One region of the Anabaenopsis sp. NIES-4685 genome, then DNA from elsewhere that is predicted to be linked to it. Evidence: predicted binding sites of a transcription regulator. Region 1 holds the regulator's gene; each other region holds the start of a gene.
The links. Region 1 encodes HrcA, which represses chaperone genes, less so after heat shock. Its sites were predicted from a motif close to TTAGCACTCNNGANTCNNGAGTGCTAA; they were not measured.

Region 2: groES (co-chaperone GroES) is a predicted target of HrcA. The motif match lies at 2,125-2,151, and genes of this name have one in related genera.
Region 3: groL (chaperonin GroEL) is a predicted target of HrcA. The motif match lies at 2,932-2,958, and genes of this name have one in related genera.

What each region holds. Positions count from the first base shown of each region.
Region 1 covers NZ_AP043602.1:4,372,205-4,377,231, forward strand. The annotation lists gene cysE (serine O-acetyltransferase) at 1-7, opposite strand, end outside; gene AC6IZ0_RS18880 (DUF3352 domain-containing protein) at 267-1,901, opposite strand; gene AC6IZ0_RS18885 (rhodanese-like domain-containing protein) at 2,019-2,378, shown strand; gene hrcA (heat-inducible transcriptional repressor HrcA) at 2,674-3,771, shown strand; gene AC6IZ0_RS18895 (DUF2834 domain-containing protein) at 3,786-4,427, shown strand; gene crtW (beta-carotene ketolase CrtW) at 4,385-5,027, opposite strand, start outside.
Region 2 covers NZ_AP043602.1:2,652,745-2,657,771, forward strand. The annotation lists gene groL (chaperonin GroEL) at 55-1,692, opposite strand; gene groES (co-chaperone GroES) at 1,794-2,105, opposite strand; gene AC6IZ0_RS11385 (hypothetical protein) at 2,523-2,804, opposite strand; gene AC6IZ0_RS11390 (response regulator transcription factor) at 3,137-3,814, shown strand; gene asnS (asparagine--tRNA ligase) at 4,209-5,027, opposite strand, start outside.
Region 3 covers NZ_AP043602.1:826,799-831,825, forward strand. The annotation lists one part of gene AC6IZ0_RS03615 (IS630 family transposase) at 1-514, opposite strand, end outside; one part of gene AC6IZ0_RS03615 (IS630 family transposase) at 517-846, opposite strand; gene fabG (3-oxoacyl-[acyl-carrier-protein] reductase) at 1,006-1,749, shown strand; gene AC6IZ0_RS03625 (MraY family glycosyltransferase) at 1,750-2,832, opposite strand; gene groL (chaperonin GroEL) at 2,991-4,661, shown strand; partial or broken gene AC6IZ0_RS03635 (hypothetical protein) at 4,826-5,027, shown strand, end outside.

The sequences.
Region 1 (5,027 bases):
ATAGCACGAGATAGTACCGATGCAAAAATGTTAACAATTGCTTGGGTTTTCTTCTTGCTTCATCCTGGAAATGTGGGGGGTAACCAGTCCACAAGCCAAACGACTAATCTAGCCGCTATTATGTATGGAAGTTTTTCCCACTCTGAGGCGTTACTAACGACTCTGTGTTTAGGTTGCTGCTCTCCCTGGGGAGGTGGAGGGTAGACCTCCGACAGCAACTGTTAAACAGCCATCATATAGGGTATTATAGCATATTTGAAAATCAATTAATCCAAAAATCGGAATAATACCCCGGTTTTGACCAATCCTTTCTCCTGACTGTAACTACTGAGAGTCAGCGATCGCAGCTTTTGCCAAAAAGACTTACCTACTATTTCCACTAACTGCAAACTGGGTAATTGATGCTCTAGGAGGGTGCGGCTTTTAGTCCAATCCAGATATACATACCCTTGATTGGGTTGGGGAATACCGGCAATACTATCTTGGAAATGGCGATCGCCAATCATAGCAGCGTTCTTAGTTGTGATTAATGGGGCTAAAGTTTCTAAATTAGAAGCAAAGATTTCATAATTACCTTCATTGGTATGTACTCCCCGTACTTGAGCCTCAATATTAAATGATAGACCTTCTGGGGTATCGGTTTGTGTAGGAGTTAACTCAGTCCAAGCAAAGACAGTTTTTTGATTCCAGTTAAAAGAACTTACACTCAACCCTTGCTCGGAGGCGATGGTATCTAAACGAGCAATACCCCCTGGGACATCCTCTAATTTTTCCACCACAAACACCCAATTAACCCCCCCGACTCCAGCATGAGGTAAAACAGCTAAAGCATATTCTCCCTTTACCCAACTAAAAATATCCTCGGTCTTCACTCCCAGATTTTCTAATGGTTTTCCCAAGCTGGAAATAGCATCAGTCCCGGAAGCAAAAACAGCCGTTGTTGCTTGTTTCCAGAGTTGACCTAAATCACTGTTGGGCAAATTATTTAAATTAGTACCAGAAATCACCAACCCAACCCCATCTGGTATATATGCTAACGCCCCTACATTTTGAGTCAGGGGAGCAGAAACCGGCATAATTTCCGAGTCAGTGAGAAAGTTACTTTCTGCGAAAAGTCCTTGGGGATGTAAAGACAAAGAAATAAGTTGGCTATCAAAGGTTGCTGCTGGTAATTCTAAACCTTGCCATGCAGCCACAGCGGGAAGATTGAGAAAAGCCGTAGCTAGGGTGGCTTTAGGTAGCTGTTGTAGCGCTCTTTGGTAGCGGGAGGAACTAGACAAATTCAAATCAGGAGCTTGGACGTTATTAATTGCGTCTCGTAGCACCTTCGCATCATTAGCAAATAATACAAAGTCATCCACCACCGCAGCAGACAAAGCATTTACCTGGGAACTAGAATCAGATAGCAGCTTTACCCCTGCATATTTCTCTACCTCCAAGTTAGCCCCAGCCAATACCCGCCGAGAAAATAATAACTCTAAAAACTCCCGGCTGGTTTCTGGTTTCTTGGTTGCTAGTGCCATCAGATACCCTGGTTGCTGTCCGTTTTCTGGGTCGCGGTCAATATCTGTGGTAGTCACCGCCAGGGTAATTTCATTACCTAGCCACGGTTTAATATCTTGGTTGTAATCTATGTCAGTCTTAGCTAATAAACTGGTTTTGAGTTGGGATAATTGTCCTTGACGCTCCCACAGGCGCTCTGGATTATTCAGTAACGACACCATCACCGGCGCTACTTTGGAGACGAATATAGCGGCCTGGGGTTCAGAGGTAGAAGTAACAAGGTTAACTGGTGTCTTGGCGAAAAACCAGTAAAATAACCCTATGGCTATAATTACTAGTGCGATCGCCCCAGCTACCAAAAAACCAAAAAATGAGCGTTGGCTATTGACATTAGACATATTGACAGTGCTTTTATTTGTTTAACTTGGTTTTACTACTCCCTAGGGAATAGATGCTGATGTCAGGAAAAAAATTTTCTGTCACCATAAAGGGTATAGGTTGTTTACAAAAATCTCATGACAGGGAATCCTTCTGGTCAACTCATTACTCCAATTAGTGTAGAGGAACTGGCGCTGCGTCTGTCTTCTGGTGATCCAAGTATTCAGTTAATAGATGTGCGCGAACCCCAAGAAATAGCAACTGCTACTATTGACGGGTTTGTGAATCTCCCCTTAAGCGAATTTGGGGACTGGAGTGACCAAGTCGCCACCATGTTTAATCCCCACGCTGAAACCCTTGTGTTATGTCACCACGGTATTCGCTCCGGCCAGATGTGCCAGTGGCTAGTTGCTCAAGGTTTTACAAATGTTAAGAATATTAGTGGTGGTATAGATGCCTACTCTATCTTAGTTGATTCTTCTATTCCCCAATACTAAAAGATTTCCAGATAGCATTGCCCAGGTGTAACTGATTATGACATCGCCGCAATGCTACTCTCAAGATCATACCGTCTGAGATGTCACTAATTAAGCATACATATGGCTTTTGGGTAAAAGTAATTTATACTACATATTATCCCAAACCGAGATGCAATAATACTTAAATAATCAAGTGCAAAATCAACTGAACTAATTAAATATTCTGCTACATTAATTAACTATTATTCAGATTTTTTGCTTTTAAAACCCTTTTTTTTCCACTTTTAAATCTGCCTTCAGCCAAACATACCCTATGCAAGTCCAGTTAACGAATCGACAACAGCATATACTTTGGGCAACAGTACGTCATTACATCGCCACTGCGGAGCCAGTAGGTTCAAAAGCCTTGCTTGATGAGTATGACCTCGGTGTGAGTTCAGCCACAATTCGCAATGTCATGGGTGTGTTAGAAAAATCAGGATTACTTTACCAACCACACACATCCGCTGGACGCATACCCTCAGATTCCGGCTATCGTATTTATGTTGACCAGTTAATTACACCTTCTTTCCGAGATGCTACGCGAGCCGATATTTTAGCAAAAGAGGTAGAACTGGCCCTACAAAATCGCCTCCATTGGGAAGATTGGAGTTTGGAAGCGGTATTACAAGGTGCTGCGCAAATTTTAGCCACAGTCAGCGGCTGTATTAGTTTAATTACCATGCCCCAAACCACTATGGCAATTGTGCGACATCTGCAATTAATGCAAATTGAAGCCAACAAGATCATGCTGATTATGGTAACAGATGCTTATGAAACCCATTCCAAACTGATCAATTTATGCCCCGCAGGGGAAGAAGCCAAAGTTGACCCAGAGAAAATAGACCATGAATTACAGATAGTCTCTAATTTTTTGAATACCCACTTGCGGGGGCGCAGTCTGTTAGAATTAACTTCCCTCGACTGGAGTGAATTAGATCAAGAGTTCCAACGCTATGGCCAATTCTTGAAAGATTCGGTCACAGAGTTCACTCGCAGCCATATGACACCAACTACAACCCAAATTATGATCAGGGGTGTAGCGGAAGTTTTGCGTCAGCCGGAATTTTCTCAATTACAGCAAGTACAAACCATTATCCACTTGCTTGAAGAAGAACAAGAGCAACTGTGGCCGTTAATCTTTGCTGAACCGGAAACCCAAGAGATGGGTAAGTCTAAAGTAACAGTCCGCATCGGTACAGAAAACCCCCTGGAGCCCATCCGCACCTGTACTTTAATTTCTTCTACCTATCGCCGGGGTATGCTACCTGTAGGAAGTGTGGGAGTATTAGGACCTACACGCCTGGACTATGAAAGTGCGATCGCAGTTGTCGCTGCTGCTGCTGATTACCTTTCAGAGGCTTTTAGTTAATTTTGTGGTTGATGATGCTCAGAAAAATTGGTTTTGGTTTACTATGGCTGGGATTTCTCAGCTATGCTTTTATTTTTGCTCCCCCTGATCACCCTGATACTTGGGAGTTAATTCAAAAACTTTCCCTGGGACAATGGCAAGATATTAACCCCCTAGTCATAGCATTATTTAACCTCATGGGCATCTGGCCTGTAATTTATAGTGCAGTACTTTTAAGTGATGGTACGGGTCAAAAAATCCCAGCTTGGCCTTTTGCAGCCGCATCTTTTGCTGTTGGGGCTTTTGCTGTGTTACCCTATTTAGCTTTACGCTCACCCAATCCGGAGTTCTCTGGGAAAAAGACTCTCTTGCTCAAGTTCCTAGATTCCCCTGTGACTGGTGTGATTTTAACTATCGTCGTGGTGATTCTCTTCGCCTATGGTTTCCAAGGAGAAGGGGAAAATTTTATACACCAGTGGCAAAGTAGCCGTTTCATTCATGTGATGAGTTTAGATTTCTGCTTACTTTGTCTGTTATTTCCCACATTACTGGGGGATGATATGGCGCGTCGGGGTGTGAAAAATCGGGGATTTTTCTGGTTAATAGCTTTAATTCCCTTATTCGGACCCTTAATTTATTTATCTGTGCGTCCCCCGTTACCGGAATTAAATACCTGATAAATTTGAGGTAGTTGCCACCAAGGAAGATGGGGGTATTCGTGATGTTCGTAATGGTAACCAAAATGGTAGCAAGTGATAAATGACCACCAAATAGGACGGCTAATAGTTTGGGAACGATGGGGGTTTTGATAACCTCCTAGGGGTTCACTATGGGGTAGAAAGGTGCCAAAATAGAATAATTGTAGGGAACTTAAGATTGAGGGAATTACCCAAAAATAATTGAGGTTATCCTCTGGCAGATGTCCGATATATTTTCCTAAGTTATAAATAATCATTAATGTGATGATTTGTCGCCAACTCCAGTAACCTTTCATAAAGTATAAATACCAAGCTAAGAAGTTCTTATATTTACCATTATGAAAATCTGGATCTTTGTCTGTGGCTGGATTATGGTGGTGTAACCAGTGCTTTTTTAACAGCTTGGGATAGGATAACAGCCCATAGAGAAATAGGCACAATGAACCTATAAAATGGTTTATTTTCAGATTTTTGGGAAAAATTACCCCATGCATGGCATCATGGGCTGTAATAAATAATCCCGTGTATAAAAATGTTTGCCAAAGTATCATTGGCAATAAGAGCCAAATTTTCCACTGG
Region 2 (5,027 bases), 1.7 Mb from region 1:
AAGCCCCACCCACAAGGGAATGGAGCTTTTTTAATTTATGTGACTTAGAGAGTATTAGTAATCGAAGTCACCGCCACCCATACCAGCGCCACCAGCAGGAGCTGCGTCTTTAGGTTCTGGCTTGTCAACGATGATACATTCGGTTGTCAACACCATACCAGCGATCGAAGCAGCATTTTGCAGAGCAGAACGAGTTACTTTCGCAGGGTCAACAATACCAGCGGCTAACAAATCAACAAATTCATTGGTAGCAGCATTGTAACCAACGTTGAATTCTTTCTCTTTGACCCGTTCAGCAATGACAGCACCATTCTGACCGGCGTTTTCAGCAATCCGCTTCAGAGGCGCAGGTAAAGCCCGAACTACAATCAAAGCACCTGTTAATTCTTCACCGGTGAGGCTGCTGTTAGCCCACTCTTCCAGGCTAGGAGCCAGATGAGCTAGAGTTGTACCACCGCCGGGAACAATACCCTCTTCTACAGCCGCTTTGGTAGCGTTGATAGCATCTTCCAAGCGTAGCTTCTTATCTTTCATTTCGGTTTCGGTGGCAGCACCCACTTTGACCACAGCTACACCACCAGAGAGTTTAGCAAGACGTTCTTGTAACTTCTCTTTGTCGTAGGAAGATTCGGTTTCTTCCATCTGACGACGGATTTGTTCACAACGAGCCTTAACAGCAACTTCATTACCTTCAGCAACAATGGTGGTGTTGTCTTTGGTAATGGTCACACGGCGAGCTTTACCCAGGCTTTCTAGCTTGGTGTTTTCTAGCTTCAAACCAGCGTCTTCGGTAATTAATTGACCACCAGTGAGAACGGCGATATCTTCGAGCATAGCTTTACGGCGATCGCCAAAGCCAGGAGCTTTTACAGCCGCAACATTCAGCACACCACGCAGACGGTTAACCACCAAGGTAGCTAAAGCTTCTTTTTCAATATCCTCAGCGATAATCACTAAAGGACGACCAGCACGAGCTACTTGCTCGAGAACTGGTACCAAATCTTGTACCAAAGCGATTTTTTTATCGGTGAGCAGCAGGAAAGGCTCATCAAAAACCGTTTCCATGCGTTCAGCATCGGTGGCAAAGTAGGGAGAGATATAGCCCTTGTCAAAGCGCATCCCTTCGGTAATTTCTAGCTCGGTGGTCATAGATTTCCCTTCTTCGAGAGAAATTACGCCTTCCTTGCCTACTTTGTCCATTGCTTGGGCAATCATCTGGCCGACTTCTTCATCGTTACCAGCTGAAATCGAAGCAACTTGGGCAATGGATTTAGAATCTTCTACTGGACGGGCGTGTTGAGCAATCTTATCTACTAAAAAGCCTGCGGCCTTATCAATACCACGCTTCAGGGAAATTGCATTAGCACCAGCTGCAACGTTGCGTAAGCCTTCTTTGACCATGGCGTGGGCTAAAACGGTGGCAGTGGTGGTACCATCCCCAGCCGCGTCGTTGGTTTTAGAAGCAGCTTGACGAATCAACGCCACGCCTGTATTTTCAATGTGGTCTTCTAATTCGATTTCTTTGGCGATGGTTACACCGTCATTAACGATTTGGGGTGCACCAAATTTCTTTTCGAGGACTACGTTACGACCTTTAGGGCCTAGGGTGACAGCTACAGCCTCAGCCAAGATGTCAATGCCTCGCTCGAGGGCGCGACGGGCGTTTTCGTTATAGATAATGCGCTTTGCCATAGGTATCTCTATTCAGGGAGTAAGTCAAGATTTTTAATTGGACTTTAGGGGTTGGGCTTTGGGCGTGGGGTTCGCCCCCTCGCGTCTGTACCCATTCCCCATTAGTTGACGACTGCTAAGATATCTTTTTCAGAAAGCAGTACGTATTCTTCTGTGCCGAGCTTGATATCAGTGCCAGCATACTTGGAGTACAGCACTTTATCGCCGACTTTAATGTCTAATGTCTGACGGCTACCGTCATCGTTACGCTTGCCAGGTCCAAGGGCTACTACTTCGCCTACTTGGGGTTTTTCCTGGGCGTTGTCGGGTAAAAACAGTCCACCTGCGGTTTTTTCTTCCGGGGCGCTCACTTTTACGAAAACGCGATCGCCTAGGGGTTTAACTGTAGAAACGCTTAAAGTTACAGCTGCCATAAATATTTTTTCTCCAGAGTTAGCACTCTCAACTCCTGAGTGCTAATCTACCTAAAAGCAGCATAAAATGGCAATAATTAATTGAGTACGGGTTCCCGCACCAGCATATGGCAGCAGTACTTAAGTATAAATACTGCATCATTTGGATATATCGGGTTTTGCTGGGTAAGTTACGAATATTTTTATATAGATAAATTTATGTGCAAAACCGGGAAATTGTTATAAAACTGTAATCAGGGTGCCGATCGATGAGTAAGACTACACTGGTAGGGTGACGCCGTTAACTCGCCAAAATTACTCAGTTTCTTGATGACAAAGCCCTAAGTAATTGTCTAAAAATCTGAGCAATGGCAGAAATTCAGCCAGAGAATTTTATCTGTGCTGACCAGACAGTTACTCACTTCTGTGCAAAACAAGTTAGTCTTGGATATTGGGAACACTGACTAAAGCCCAAGGGTGAATTAAACAGCAAGTCTCCCACTTACATCCTATAAGACTACAGCCTATCTCTTGCGGGTTTGTTGCTGTAGACCGATAATGGTGGTCTACCCATATGGTTCCTGGTATTGCCGAGCAAAACCAGAAGTTATTGAGCCAGTCATCCCAAAACACTCGATAGGCATAATGGTGGTGCAAGAATATGCATTTTGACCCATCTTCTGCCGATAACTCCTCTACTTGCTTGCGAACATTTGTCAAGGCTGAACATCACCAGGATATAGTAAAGCAGTAAGCCTCTGAAAGGGCGGTTTTTTTTAAGTTAGGGTCATCTTCAGCCAATATGTACCTCGTGAATTAGAAGCATGATTATTTAATCAGTGTTTTTTTCACCCGCCACTTTCAAAGCGATATATAATAACGCATTATAAATACTACTGCTCTACGTATCCTTACTGAAAGTTGCCCATGATCCCGTCGTCTTATCAAAAGTAATCACCACTTTTAAGACTTCCAGAAGGCAAAGGCAAGTTAAGTAGAAAAAGGACAACACCTCAATGATCCACCATAAAGGATAACCACTCAACACCTTGATGGACCGAAGCGCGAAAAGTGCCAATGCTATGAAAGAGCCCAGCATGAAAGATCACAAAAGACTGCTACTGATTGACGATGACCCTAACCTCATCTTGCTGGTGAAGGACTACCTGGAATTTAGAGGCTATGAAGTTAACACTTCCGAAAATGGACGAGAAGCCCTGGGAATTCTTCAACAAGATATTCCAGATATGATCATCTGTGACGTCATCATGCCGGAGATGGACGGATATACTTTTGTAGAACAACTCCGACAAAATGAACGCACCGCCTGGATTCCCGTGCTTTTCCTATCAGCGAAGGGCCAAAGTGCAGAGCGAGTTAAAGGTCTGAACAAAGGGGCTGATGTTTATATGGTCAAGCCCTTTGAACCAGAAGAACTCGTAGCACAAGTAGAATCTTCGCTGAAGCAAACTACTCGTTGGAAAGAACACCAAGCTAAAGGAGGAGAAAACGGTTCCCGAATTCAGGTTCCCTTTGATGTACAGTTAACCCCAACTGAACTGAAAGTGGTACAGTTTGTCGCTAGGGGTTTAGCTAATCGGGAAATTGCTGAAGAACTAAATGTGAGTCAGCGTACAGTTGAAAGCCATGTGTCCAATATGTTGGGCAAAACTAATCTCCACAACCGTACTGAACTAGCGCGTTGGGCGATTGAAAATCAAATGGCTTAATCTCTGTGCTGATTTCCCAAGTTCTGAGTTTTGAGTTACACAGAATAGCTCAAAACTCAAGCTTGTTTTGACATCCTGACTTTAGTTTGACGGCTAACAAATTATGAATTGTGAAGCTAAATTTGGGTTTTTTTAATTCAAACTTCATAATTCATAATTCATAATACAGTCCTCAACTGCCATGTTCCAACCCGGATATCACCTAAAATTATCAATACATCACTCCACCTAAATTCCCCGTCTTCCCAACTGGAAATAACCATAGAGTGAGTTACGTCTCAAAATTACAAATATTTATCGCTACAATATGACCCTGTGTACCTCACCCACCCTAAGTTTTTTGTGGTCTTTTAGTGTGGGTTAAGGCTGCAAGAGATTTATATGATGGCTTATACTAGAAATCGGCGCTTTGTGGTGTGCGAGGGAAGGGAATCACATCCCGGATGTTTCCCATACCTGTGATAAATTGCACCAGTCTTTCAAAGCCTAAGCCGAAACCAGCATGGGGAACAGTACCATAACGGCGTAAATCCATGTACCACCATAAATCTTCCGGTTGCATTCCCTGGGCTAAAATACGGCGTTCCAATACATCTAACCTTTCTTCTCTTTGAGAACCGCCGATAATTTCCCCAATTTTAGGTGCAAGAATGTCCATGGCGCGAACGGTTTTTTCATCCTCATTCAAACGCATATAAAATGCTTTAATTTGGGCTGGATAATCTGTGACAATTACAGGCTTTTTAAACAGCTCTTCTGCTAAATATCTTTCATGTTCTGATTGTAAATCTAAGCCCCAACTCACTGGATATTCAAATTTGACATTGGCTTTTTCTAATAATTTGACTGCTTCTGTATAAGTTAATCGCTCAAATTGATTATTAATAATATTGTCGGCTGTGGCTAAAACAGTATTATCAATGCGTTGATTGAAAAATTCCATGTCTTCTGGACATTTCTCTAACACATATCCAAAAACCTGTTTGAGAAATGCTTCGGCTAAATCCATATTACCATCTAGGTCGCAGAAGGCCATTTCTGGTTCCACCATCCAAAATTCGGCGAGGTGGCGCGAGGTATTGGAATTTTCCGCCCGGAATGTGGGGCCAAATGTGTAGACGTTAGTAAAGGCCATGGCCATGACCTCGGCTTCTAACTGACCGCTAACTGTTAAATAGGTGGGTTTACTAAAAAAGTCCTGGGTGTAATCTAC
Region 3 (5,027 bases), 1.1 Mb from region 1:
TGGCATCTCGTAAAGAATCAAACTGCTCAAGTTTTTTGCGGATTCGACTTTTTAACCAAGACCAACATTTTTCAATCTGATTCAGGTCTGGAGAATAAGGTGGTAGGTACAACACTTCACACCCTGCGTACTCAATCAGTTGTTGAATGCGCCCACCTTTATGAAATGTAGCATTATCCATCACCACAACCTGTCCCGGTTTGAGTGTGGGAAGCAAACAAGCTTCAAGCCAAGTCTCAAATACTATTCGATTACACGCACCCTCAACAGTGAAAGGAGCTATCAGCTGATGGTTACACAGCGCGGCAATTATGTTCACCCGACCTTGACGACGACCTGATTTAAGTGCATGGAAGCGCTGTCCTTTTGAGTTCCAACCGTAATCATACTGGTCTCGGTTGTCCATTCCTGACTCATCGAGGTATACAATCTTCTCCACAGGTAACTTAGACAACTGCGTTACGAAAGCCTGTCGTTTAACCTCATCGCGCTCACGGTAGCCATAAGTCTTTTTTTTCGCGTAAAACCAATTTTTTTCAAAGCTCTTGAGATTGTGCGCTCGCTAATTTCTTCAGGCCAAAGTGAGGCCATCTCTACTTGGGTTTTATCGCCATGCACGGAAGCGAACTCACGAAATTTTTCCCAATCGGTAATTTTGTGACCATTCCCAGGACGCTTACTAGGCAAGGCTTGGAAGTCCCCCGTTTCGGTTTTTCGCTTCAACCATAGGGTGATGGTGTTGCGACTAATATTAAACATTTGACTGGCTTCAGTTTTCTTCAAGCCATCGAGTTCAATCGCTTGGATTACTTTTTGACGAAGGTCGTAACTGTACGGCTTGGGCATATACCTGTAGCAAGCGATCGCTTCACATGAAAAGGGACTACTTATAGTTTATGCTTAAATTACCTTGGCGGTTGCTATAAATCTAAAATCCTGCAATTATAAGCACAAATCACCATAAGATTATTAGCGCGGTTATTTGAAAAGCAAAAGGAATAATTTATGGAAACCTTGCAGGGAAAAGTTGCAATTGTCACAGGGGCTTCACGGGGGATTGGACGAGCGATCGCTTTAGAACTAGCTAAACAAGGAGCGAGTATAGTAGTTAATTATGCTAGTTCTAGCGGTGCTGCCGACACTGTAGCCGCAGAAATTAATGCCGCCGGAGGTCAGGCTATTGCCCTAAAAGCTGATGTATCAAAGGTTGAGCAAGTGGAGGCATTATTTAACGCCACCATAGAAAAGTTTCAGCGCCTTGATATTATTGTCAATAATGCCGGTATTACTCGCGACACATTACTTTTACGCATGAAGCCAGAAGATTGGCAAGCAGTAATTGACCTCAACCTGACAGGTGTGTTCTTATGCACACGCGCCGCCAGTAAAATCATGCTCAAACAACGTTCTGGACGCATTATTAATATTGCCTCCGTAGCTGGACAAATGGGTAACCCTGGTCAAGCCAACTATAGCGCCGCCAAAGCAGGGGTCATCGGCTTTACTAAAACAGTCGCCAAAGAACTCGCTTCTCGCGGGATCACAGTTAATGCCGTTGCTCCTGGTTTTATTGCCACAGACATGACCAGTAAACTTAGCAACACCGAAGATATTTTGAAATATATCCCTCTGGGTCGCTACGGTCAACCAGAAGAAATAGCTGGTATGGTGCGGTTCCTCGCTGCTGATCCTGCTGCTGCTTACATTACTGGACAAGTCTTTAACGTTGATGGCGGCATGGTAATGTAATCATGAGTGACTCCAGGTTCTTTGCCAGATGGTAAAGCTCAAGAGCATGACAATACTAATGGCAGTGGTCAATATCACCACCACAGTCATGCCTTGTATTCTCATGGCTAGCAAGTTAAAAACTAAAGTGATACTCCACAGAGTCAAGGCAGCATGGCCTTGGGAAAATCCCCAGGCGAGTAAGCGGTGGTGTATGTGGTCTTTACCGGGGGTACTCAGAGGGTTTTTTCCTGCCAATAACCTGCGGATAAACACTTGTGTAGTATCCAATACTGGCAATATGAGAAATAAAATCGTCGGTCCGAGGGCAAAAATTGTATTTTGTTGCAGGTTACCTAAAATACTAGTTGCAGCTAGGACATAACCAAAAAAGTATGCACCAGCATCACCCATGATAATCCTTGAGGGGTGGAAGTTATGGCGCAAAAAGCCCAAAGCTCCACCCCCTAAAGCTGCCAGCACTAAAATAGCAGCCGCCCGATTGGGAAATTGGGCAGCAACCCCTAACAAACTCATGGCAGTGATAAAACTCACTCCCCCAGCCAATCCATCCATACCGTCCATCAAATTGATGGCGTTAGTGATACCTACTACCCAAAGTACCGTTATCGCCATGGAAAATAGCGAGTCTAGGGGCGTGTTCAATCCAACATCAATCCTGATGCCGTTGGCATACAGCAACAATGCCGTGACAATCTGTGCCCACAGGCGCACAGAGGGCGGCAAACCGAACTGATCATCAATAAAACCAACAAGCACTAGGATGGAACCTCCTAGTAAAATGGTTAGGACTTGAGCCAAGACGCTTTGCAGGGCAATAGGTCGTAACAGGCTAGCTAGTACCATAGCGGCAATCACTCCCGCATAAATAGCTAAACCACCCGCATTGGGTAAAGGCTGCTGGTTGAGTCGTCGTGCATTTGGTTGGTCAGCCCAACCTACCCGCAAGGCAAATTTGCGTATTGTGGGAATCAAACGCCAGGTTACCAACCAAGCCAAAAGAAACGTAAATACTACTGCCAACCAGCCGGAACCGCTAGGGTCGGCAATGCCGAGGGACTTAAGAAAGTTGTCTAGATTCATCCCCCAATTCAAGCATTACTGCCATTGTCCTATATGAGTATCAACTGTAATATTACTCAATTTTGGGAATTTGCATTTATAATCTGAACTGTTTGGTGATTAGCACTCTAGTCTAGTGAGTGCTAAATTGTCTAATGGAAGGACTAGAGAGATAAAACATGGCAAAAATTATTTCATTTGATGAAGAGTCACGGCGCGCGCTAGAGAAAGGTGTTAACGCCATAGCTGACGCGGTAAAAATCACCCTCGGACCTAGAGGTCGTAACGTCCTTTTAGAAAAAAAATTTGGCGCGCCCCAAATCGTTAATGATGGGATCACAGTTGCCAAAGAAGTTGAACTAGAAGATCCCTTAGAAAACACCGGTGCAAGACTGATTCAAGAAGTGGCATCCAAAACCAAGGATATCGCTGGTGATGGAACCACCACCGCCACAGTTTTAGCACAGGCGATGATTAGAGAAGGTTTAAAGAACGTCGCCGCTGGTACTAACCCCATGAGCTTGAAGCGGGGGATCGACAAAACTATTGAAGTGTTGGTACAAGAAATTGCCAAGTTGGCAAAACCAGTAGAAGGAAGTGCGATCGCCCAAGTGGCCACTGTTTCCTCCGGTAATGATGAACAAGTGGGCGCAATGATTGCCGAAGCCATGGAAAAGGTCACCAAAGACGGTGTGATCACTGTGGAAGAATCTAAATCCCTGACTACCGAACTGGAAGTAGTGGAAGGGATGCAAATTGACCGGGGTTATATTTCTCCCTACTTCATTACCAATAACGACAGACAAATCGTAGAATTTGAAAACGCCCGCATCCTGATTACCGACAAAAAAATCAGCAGCATCCAGGATTTAGTTCCTGTGTTGGAAAAAGTAGCCCGTCTGGGTCAACCCTTGCTGATTATTGCCGAAGACTTAGAAGGAGACGCTTTAGCAACTTTAGTAGTCAATAAAGCTCGCGGTGTCCTGGCTGTGGTTGCTATCAAAGCACCCGGATTTGGCGATCGCCGCAAAGCGTTGTTACAAGATATTGCGATTCTCACCGATGGACAGATGATTTCTGAAGAAATCGGTTTAAGTCTAGACACTGCTACTTTAGAAATGCTCGGAACTGCCCGCAAAATCACCATTGACAAAGAAAGCACCACAATTGTGGCCGGTGGTGAAACCAAACCAGAGGTACAAACCCGAGTTGCTCAAATTCGTAAGCAATTGGCAGAAACTGATTCTGACTACGATCGCGAAAAACTCCAAGAACGCATTGCCAAGCTAGCAGGCGGTGTCGCAGTCATTAAAGTGGGTGCAGCCACAGAAACCGAACTCAAAGACCGCAAACTACGGATTGAAGACGCGCTCAACGCCACTAAAGCTGCTGTAGAAGAAGGGATAGTTCCCGGTGGTGGTACAACCCTGATCAACTTGACCGAGAAAATCGACGCCATCAAAGCAACCCTTCACGAAGAAGAAAAAATTGCCGCGGATATTATCAAACGCGCATTAGAAGCTCCCTTGCGTCAAATAGCAGATAATGCCGGTGACGAAGGTTCTGTGATTGTCTCTCAAGTCAAGGGCAGCGATTTCAATATTGGTTACAACGCCGCTACTGGCAAATTTGAGGATTTGATTGCTGCCGACATCATCGATCCTGCGAAAGTTGTCCGTTCAGCTTTGCAAAATGCTGCTTCTATTGCCGCTATGGTCTTGACTACTGAAGCCATTGTCGCCGAAAAACCAGAGAAGAAACCCGCAGGTCCTGCTCCTGACATGGGCGGCATGGGCGGCATGGGCGGCATGGGCGGCATGGGCGGTATGGGCGGTATGGGTATGTTCTAGTCTGTGTTGCTGAATGTAAATATTTTCTGGTGCAGTTTGCCTTGCTCAGGCAAACTGTTTTTTTTCATCTCCAAGTCTGGCGGGAGCGTTGGGCTGGCGCGACGCTGGTATACTGATCAAATGATTCCTATGGGTTAAAACTGTAAACAGTTAGGGAATGAATTATGAGGAGTGGCGACCAAAATTTAGTTATTTTGACCCTCTATATTATTGGCGTTGCTTACGTCTTTAATCGTATGGTGGAGTCTATTGATGATCAAGTAAAATTTGAATTTCAAAAAGCAGCTGTTGATCAACAACTCAAAGAACAAAATCTCCTCGACCAAGTGGGGATTTCTTTTAAATTCAAATCCTTATATGCCGTAG